Regions from separate parts of the Enterococcus sp. CR-Ec1 genome, predicted to be linked through region 2. Evidence: riboswitches for the same ligand, from Rfam matches in the RefSeq annotation. Region 2 holds a riboswitch; the other holds the start of a gene.

Region 1 (4,424 bases), 1.5 Mb from region 2:
GGGCAAAAAAGGCACGACCTTAGTAATTAGTGGGGATACGCCGTTATTGACGACGGAAACCTTGAATAACTTGTTCGATTACCATCAAGGGAAAAATGCATCGGCAACGATCTTGACGGCACAAGCGGCAGACCCAACGGGCTATGGCCGGATCGTACGGGATCATGTCGGCATCGTGGAAAAAATCGTCGAGCAAAAAGATGCGTCGACCGAAGAAGCACTGATCCAAGAAATCAATACAGGCACGTATTGCTTTGACAATGAATTGTTATTTGACGCCTTGGCAAAATTAGATACGGACAATGCCCAAGGGGAGTACTACTTGACTGATATTATCGAGATCTTAAAGGAAGACGGCAAAATCATCGCTGCTTATCAAACCGAAGATTTCCATGAATCTTTAGGAGTCAACGACCGCATCGCCTTAGCCGAAGCCAATCGCTTGATGCGCCAGCGGATCAACCGTCAACACATGCAAAACGGCGTGACCTTGATCGACCCGGCGACGACTTATATCGACGAAGGCGTTGTGATTGGTTCAGATACCTTGATCGAAGCCGGTGTGATCATCAAAGGGCAGACGACGATCGGAGAAGACTGTGTCATTACGGCAGCTTCTGAAATTGAAGACAGCAAGATCGGCAACCAAGTGACGATCAAGGCATCGACGATCGAGGAGAGCATCATTCATGATGGCGCCGATGTCGGTCCCAATGCCCACCTTCGCCCCAATGCGGAAATTTTGGCCCATGCCCATATCGGTAACTTTGTGGAAATCAAAAATGCGACGATTGGTGAAGGCACCAAAGTCGGACACTTGTCCTATGTCGGTGATGCAACCTTAGGCAAAAACATCAACGTCGGCTGCGGTGTAGTCTTTGTTAATTATGACGGCAAGAGCAAATTTAAAACGACTGTCGGGGACAATTGCTTTATCGGCTCCGGGTCTAATCTGGTTGCACCCTTGACCATCGAAGAGGAAACGATGATCGCTGCTGGCTCAACGATCACCAAAGATGTTCCTAAACACAGTATGGCGATTGCCCGCGCCCGTCAGGAAAATAAAGCGGATTACGCGAAAAAGTTACCTTATCTAAATTAGAAATAGCGAAATGACTTGATTTCTTAAGGAAAAATGACTACTATTTATTAGGAAGAAGATTCTAGTAAAAAGGAGTCATTTTTTTCTAGATGAACGCAAAGAAAGTGGAGGTTCTCATGTCAAATCATTATTTTGATCCAAGATTGAAGATTTTTTCTCTGAACTCAAATCGTCCTTTGGCGGAAAAAATCGCAGCTGCAGTAGGTGTTGAATTAGGTAAGTGTTCAGTCAAACAATTTAGCGATGGTGAAATCCAAGTGAATATTGAAGAAAGTATTCGTGGTGCCCACGTCTACGTGATTCAATCAACCAGCAGCCCTGTAAACGATAACCTAATGGAATTGCTGATCATGATCGATGCTTTGAAGCGCGCCAGTGCGAAGACGATCAATGTAGTAATGCCTTATTATGGTTATGCAAGACAAGACCGCAAAGCGCGATCAAGAGAACCAATCACCGCAAAACTTGTAGCAAACATGATCGAAAAAGCCGGTGCGAACCGTATGGTTACACTGGATTTGCATGCTTCACAGATTCAAGGGTTCTTTGATATCCCAGTTGACCACTTGATGGGTGCACCATTGATCGCCAACTACTTCTTGGAAAGAGGCATTCAAGGCGATGACGTCGTAGTCGTTTCACCAGACCACGGTGGCGTGACTCGTGCCCGCAAATTAGCTGAGTTTCTTAAGTCACCAATCGCGATCATCGACAAACGTCGTCCGAAAGCCAACGTAGCGGAAGTCATGAATATCATTGGTCATGTTGAAGGCAAAACTTGTGTCTTGATCGACGATATGATCGATACTGCTGGTACCATCACATTGGCTGCGAATGCGTTGAAACAAGCAGGTGCCAAAAGTGTTTACGCCTCATGTACTCACCCTGTCTTGTCAGGACCTGCCTTGGAACGAATCGAAGATTCGGCCATTGAGCATCTAGTTGTGACAGATTCGATTTACTTGCCAGAAGACCGTAAGTCGAAAAAAATCGATGAGATCAGTGTTGGTGCCTTGATGGGCGAAGCGATCAAACGAATCCATGAGAACAAACCAGTAAGTCCACTGTTTGAATCAAAATTATCAATTTAATCGTGCCTCATAAGCATGAGAACAACAGCCAATGGTCGGTCTTTAACCGCTCATTGGTTGTTTTTTTCTGAGGAGTTTCAGGATGTTTTTAGAAAAAACGATCGCAGTCATGTTTCTTTTCACCAATTTATGGTATTCTTGAAAGTGACTTGCGAAACGCAAGCACAAAATAAAATAGAATCTAATCACAAAGGGGAGTCTGCAAAGGCTGAGAATGAGAGTACTCTAAACCCTTCGTACCTGTTTCGATCATGCGAACGTAGGAATTGTGACGAGTTGAAGTGTCTAACACTTCTCCTTTGTGAATTGTGATGATTCTAAAGGAGGAGTTTTTTTTGAAACGAAAAATGTCGCTGCAAGTGTGGACGGAAGGAACGATGATTGCTGCTATCGGGGTCGTCTTGTCGTATATCCCGATCCAGACAGCCAATTCCAGTATCGACTTGTCTCTAGGGCTCGTGCCCTTGGTCTTGTATTCGTATCGTCGCGGGGTGCTGCCGGGAATGACGGCGGGATTTATGTGGGGCTTGCTGAATATTTTGATTGGTAGCGCCATGCGTAACTTTATCACCGTTCCACAGATCATCTTTGAATACCCCTTTGCCTTTGCTTTTGGCGGGATGGGCGGCTTGTTTGCTAATAAAATCCAACAAGCGATCCGTCAAAACAGCAAAACCGTTACGTGGTATGTCGTCTTAGGGGGCATCGTGGCGGTGATCAGCCGTTGGTTTTGGCATTATTGGGCTGGAGTCTTTGTCTGGGGAATGTACGCACCGCCAGGACAAAGTCCGTATCTGTATTCCTTGATCTTCAATGGATCATCGGTCATCATCAATATCGTTTATGTAGGGGTCGTCCTAGGTCTCTTAGTCAAGGCAGCCCCGAAATTATTTGTGCCGAAAGCTTAGTTTTAGAAATGAAATCATAAAAAATGTCTTGATGCTCTTTGAAAAAGAGAAGCATCAAGACATTTTTTTGTCGAAAAAGCCAAAAGCCAAATATTCTTGATCAATTTCCAACGACCAGTTTTTTTTGCTGGCTGAGTAGCGCAAAACTGCAATTTGATCTAACTCTTTTTGATTGACCAATGTGCTTTTCAAGCCAGCATCTTCTGACAGATAGATCGGGATCGTATAAGTTTTATCGATCAGTTGTTCTTGTGTCAGACAGAAGACGATGCCTTCTTGCATGATTCCCCGCAACTCTTTCAGCAAATTAAAATCGAGTTTTTCCACCGGTGTTGCTTTTTTAAAAAAGGAGAGGCGATCATTGATTTTTTCTAAGACGATGCGGGTGATCCGATCCGCCAAGATCCGGTAATATTCATCTAAGTAACGATAATAAACGCGGGAACGTGCATCTTTTAAGTCAAAGAAAACAAAGTTATTTTGCAGTTTGTAAAAGAAAGGGGAGTGGAGGTGTGTCTTCATGTGGCCAAAATATAACAATTCGGAGATCTCTAAAGGCGTCAATTCTTTGACCATCTCGTAATCATTAAAATCGATCCACTTCATTTCTTCGGCAATGCGACCTTTGTTGATTTGCTGAAAAAACAGTTGGACATCTTCCATTCCGCGTATCACTTTTAAGCCCGTATGACCGTCGAATTCGCCGAAATCACTGGAAGGATCAAGCAAGAGCAAATTCTTGGGCTGATGGACGATGCTCTTGTTAAAATCTTGGGGGGCAAGCCCGCGGGTCAAGACGGCATTGCTGGTTGTATCAATATGTACGTAAATCGTGTTAGACATGCCGATCGATCCCTCCTATCTACTAAGTTCATTCTACAACAAAGCGCTGAAAATTGCTTGTATCTTTTCGTTTAAAGTTATATTACAAAATAACAGAAAAAACAATTTTTAAGTTCCCTTTTTCGACAAAAAAAGGCAAATCTTGTCTTTTCGTAAAAAAACTGGCCAAAATTGGCGTCTTTATGAGGATTTTGGTATGATAAAAGAAGAAACTAATGGAGACGAGAACCTATGAGAAAAAAGAAAAGCAGACTTTTCAATTGGCTGAGCAATCTCTTTTTGCTTGTGCTGTTATTGATTGGTTTAGCATTGATTTTTAATAATCAAATCAAAAATTATTTTATTAAACAAACAGGTGAAGCATACGCAGTCGGCACCATTGATCGTAGTGAGGTCGAAAAAAATATGGAAGCGGAAGCGACCTTTGATTTTGATGCCGTGGAGCCGGCAAGTTCAGAAGCAGTCTTACGGGCGCAGCTG
Region 2 (4,424 bases):
ATGTGAAGCACCTGGTGCGATCATATGGTCGCTAAATTGGATATATTTGAACGCCGCATCTTCATCGGTGCTTTCAAATAAGAAGCGTACGCCACGATTACCAGCTGAGTAGTTCAAAACCTCTTTGCCAGTATACACATACTTAGCTTCTTTCTCTGTACCATCATCAAAAATAAATGTCATTGTATTGTCTGTGATCTTGATCTGAGCAACATCCGTTTGATACCCTGTCGTATAATACTCTTTGTATTCGTCAGCTGTCATTTTCTTGTCCATTTTTGCTTTATAATCAAACACTTGATCCAATGTTCCGTCTTGTAAAAATGGGTAAACGGATTGCCAGTCTCCTGCCCAGTCAGATAAAGGACGGTCTTGTACATCGGCATCCTCAAAGTAGCCGTTATAAACTGTTTTTTCTTTTTCGGCTTCAGCCATTTCTTTGTCATTTGCTACATCGGTGGTTTTTCTCAAGGCATCGCGGTTTTGCTCCATAATTGAAATGTAGTCTTCCCCGTTATCCATCTGCTCTTGGGTCAAGCCTTCTAATGGATTCAAAACAGCCAGTTCGACTCCTGCTTCTGACGCTAACGTCCGGGCAATGCTGTCTTTGGCATTTTCTTCAAAATAGATCGTCTGAATGCCTGTTTCTTGAACGAACTCTTTTAGTTCTGCGATCCGTGAAGCGGAAGGCTCTTCACTTGGTGAAAGACCGGAGATCGGAACTTGGGTCAATCCGTATTCTAAAGCTAAATAACCAAAAGCGGCGTGCTGCGTTACAAAATGATTTTGCGCCGGATTGCTAAATGCTTCTTCATACGATTCATGAAGATCTTGTAACTGTGCTAAATAATTTGCAGCATTTTCAGCAAAGGCTGTCGCTTTCGCTGGATAAGCCTCACTCAGCTGGTCACGGATAGCCTCTACTTGTTTCATGGCTAAGCTTGGGGCTAACCAGACATGGGGATCTAATTCATGAGAATGACCATCATCGCCGTGGTCATGATCGTGATCGTGGTCGTGGTCATCGTCACCGGGTAACAGGACCATTCCTTCTGTGGCTTTAACCACTGTCACATCCCCGTCATTTAACGTGGCTTCAATCGAAGGAACCCACATTTCCATGTTCTCATTGTTGTAGACGAAAACATCCGCATCTTGGATCTTTGCCATATCTTTTGCAGAAGGTTCATAATCGTGGGAATCAGTGCCCGCGGGCATCAATAATTCAACCTCCCCTTCATCCCCTACAACTTGACGAGTAAAATCATACATCGGATAAAACGTAGCCATGACCTGGATTTGTTCATTATCAGAAGCAGCGTTGCCTGATTGTTCAGTTGCATCAGAGCCTCCTTGTCCACAGGCCGCCAAAGCTAGGGCTACTGTTGATAACATCGTTATTTTAAAAAACTTCTTCATTTTCAAAATACACTCCTTTTTATTTTTCCATATTTCCTTTTCCTCGGCAAAACACTGATAAATCAATTACGATTTACAAAAACAAAACGTAACGTTTACGTTTTACCATCGGTTTTCTACTTTACACAACTATTTACTCCTTGTCAATAGCTTTTCAAGATGTTTTTTTATATGTAAAAACTTTCATATGTACCACTGCTGATATCATTATTAACTTACTGAATGGATCGGTTGATTCGGCAACAATTGGCAAATGACGAAAATCGCTATCTATTGTCCTTTGTCGCCTCCTGTGCTACACTCGGGGGGTAATTGAATAGAAGATTATCCACTAGGGGCGCTTTATGCTGAGATAGACGTATGTCTGGTCCCTTAGAACCTGATTTGGTTAGTACCAACGTAGGGAAGTGGCAGCGCATGATTTTTCGCGTTCCCATTTTTTCTGTCTACGTGTGGATAGAAAAAGGAGGAACGCTTTTTTTGTAGACAGAAAAACCATCGAGAGGAGAAGAGAAAAATGACAAATGAACCAATCGCCTGTGCGGCAGATGGGATCGATATCACGGGGTGCCGAGTTAGCTTGTACCCAATGAAAGACCATTTCGCGCAACAAATTTTAACAAGTATCGAAAAAACGAATACGAGCGCTGTTTGGCAGCAGACCGATCTGTTCAGTACCCTTTTTCGAGGGGAAGCGCCTAGTGTCATAGACGCAGCAGAGGCGCTATTTATCAACGCCTACGAATCAAAGACACACCTCGTGGGTGAGTTTACTTTTTCCAAAGGCTGTCCCGGAGACACTGCGGGTGACACATTCTTGAATGGCGAACAGGCGCAACCCAATAAAGGAAAGAACCTTGCGAATGGTGACTTTTTGGTTGATTGCAAATATTCGTTTTACGTATTTGGCGAAAATCATTATATGGAAGAAATCGCCACGATCGTCCAACTGGCAGAGACTCATGGCTTGAGCCCTCGTTCCGCTCACTATGTGACGATGCTGACCGGATCAGCAAGCCAACTCTTTGCGTATTTTGAAGCCGCATTAGCTTATGCCCATGACCATCTCCCCCACTATGTTCTGGAAGCGACTGTTTCGGTCAATAGCCCTTCAAAAAAGGAGGCGATGCCACATGACTAAGTGGGCTTTGAAAGATGTCATCATGGTAGGAATTGCTTCGTTGATTTTTGGCGTGATCTATCTTGGGGCTGTCCATTTCGGATTGTTGTTAGGTACGCTTCTAACGCCCTTTGGTTTATCTGTCTTAGCCAATGAGTTTATCTTTGGTGTTTGGTTCATGGCGGCAGCTTTTGCCGGATATGTGCTACGTAAGCCGGGAGCAGCTACGATCACTGAAATGATTGCGGCTCTTTTAGAAGTGTTTATGGGAAATTTTTATGGACCTATCATTTTTATTAGCGGTTTTGTACAGGGGATCGGAACAGAAGCCGGCTTTGCATTAGGCCGCTACCGACGATACGGGTGGTTCCCTTTAGTTACTGGAGCCGTGGGCGCCACGATCACGAGTTTTCTTTGGGGAATCATTCGGTCAAATTTCATTAACCTACAATGGCAGTTGCTGTTGGCGATCTTTCTTATTCGCTTGCTTTCTTCGTTATTCTTTTCAGCCTTTTTAGTGAAGATCGTCTGTGACCACCTGACACGGATGGGGGTTCTCAACAGTTACCCCATTGCTGAAGATCAAACGGTCATCGTCAAACGGAAAACCGCATGAGCCTGTCGGTAAAAAACGGCAGTTTTTTGGTGGATCAAAAGCGACTTAAATTGACTCTGTCTTTGGCCCCTGGTGAAACAAAAGGGATTTATGGTGCTTCAGGAACAGGAAAAAGCACCCTTTTCCATCTCTTAGCGGGACTAAATGAGAAGGGGTTTGATGGAGGGACGTATACGATTGACGGCCAAACGATGAACCAGCTTTCCATCCGGGAAAGAAGCACGTCCGTCAGCTTATTGTTTCAAAATCCTGATATGCAATTTTGCATGGCAACACCTCGCGAAGAGTTGCTTTTCTGTTTAGAGAATCAATGTATTCCCCAAAAAGACATGCCAAACAAAGTGGCTGAAGCTTTGGCATTTTGCGAGATTACCCACCTTGCTGATCAACCTTTCACGACCTTGTCTGGTGGTGAAAAACAGCTAGCCGCATTGGCTTGTTGTCTGATATTAAAAAGTCGTTACTTGCTTTTGGACGAACCCTTTGCCAATTTGGATTCGGACACAAGTCAAAAAGTCATACGAAAGCTGCAGCAAATCCAACACAAAAATGCTCTTGGTATTTTATTGATCGATCATCAAATCAAAGAGACCGCTAACTGGGTCGATGAGTGGCTGCTGATTGAAGAGGAATTCAGAACGATCAATCAAGCAGCGCTCCGCCAACTTGATCAGCACCTACGCAAGTCGCTGCCGCTTGTGAACATTAAATCGACTTCTAACGAAAAACGGCTTTCATTTCAAAATTTCCGATTACCCATCCGAAACCATGAAATTGTTTTCCCAGATCTTGCCTTTGATAAGGGCTCACTGATTGGAATCACTGGACGTAGCGGCAGCGGCAAGTCTTCGTTTTTAAAAGCTATTTTACAGCAGCAGGCCTATAAGGGGGATATTCTTTTGGCAGGTAAACCAATCAAGAAGTATCCGTCACCTTTTCGCTCCATCAGTTGGATCATGCAAAATCCGCAAGACCAATTTTTGGCAGCTACCGTTGCGCAAGAGCTTAGCCAAGGAAGCGCCCCGACCGAGAGCGAAAAACTACTCGAAAAATTGCGTCTGCAAAACAAGAGTGCCCAGTCGCCTTTTCTACTGAGTCAAGGACAGCAACGACGCTTGGCTGTTGCCTCCTTACTGCAGCGCCCGGTCGACCTACTGCTAGTAGACGAGCCGACATATGGTCAAGATGTCACACAAGCTTGGCAGATCATGGAGCTATTAGCTGCTAAAGCAACCACTGGCACGTTAGTTTTGATCGTTAGTCACGATG

The links. Region 2 has a riboswitch for thiamine pyrophosphate ahead of CXM95_RS06930 (YkoF family thiamine/hydroxymethylpyrimidine-binding protein). Riboswitches for the same ligand answer to the same signal wherever they lie in the genome.
Region 1: another riboswitch for thiamine pyrophosphate. It lies ahead of thiT (energy-coupled thiamine transporter ThiT); the one in region 2 lies ahead of CXM95_RS06930 (YkoF family thiamine/hydroxymethylpyrimidine-binding protein).

The regions. Positions count from the first base shown of each region.
Region 1 covers NZ_CP025223.1:3,758,303-3,762,726, reverse strand. Annotated here, with positions in the region: gene glmU (bifunctional UDP-N-acetylglucosamine diphosphorylase/glucosamine-1-phosphate N-acetyltransferase GlmU) at 1-1,102, shown strand, start outside; gene CXM95_RS18035 (ribose-phosphate diphosphokinase) at 1,219-2,193, shown strand; TPP riboswitch at 2,375-2,476, shown strand; gene thiT (energy-coupled thiamine transporter ThiT) at 2,529-3,101, shown strand; gene CXM95_RS18025 (hypothetical protein) at 3,156-3,944, opposite strand; gene CXM95_RS18020 (class A sortase) at 4,176-4,424, shown strand, end outside.
Region 2 covers NZ_CP025223.1:1,440,342-1,444,765, reverse strand. Annotated here, with positions in the region: gene CXM95_RS06935 (zinc ABC transporter substrate-binding protein AdcA) at 1-1,419, opposite strand, end outside; TPP riboswitch at 1,743-1,842, shown strand; gene CXM95_RS06930 (YkoF family thiamine/hydroxymethylpyrimidine-binding protein) at 1,937-2,560, shown strand; gene CXM95_RS06925 (ECF transporter S component) at 2,553-3,155, shown strand; gene CXM95_RS06920 (ABC transporter ATP-binding protein) at 3,152-4,424, shown strand, end outside.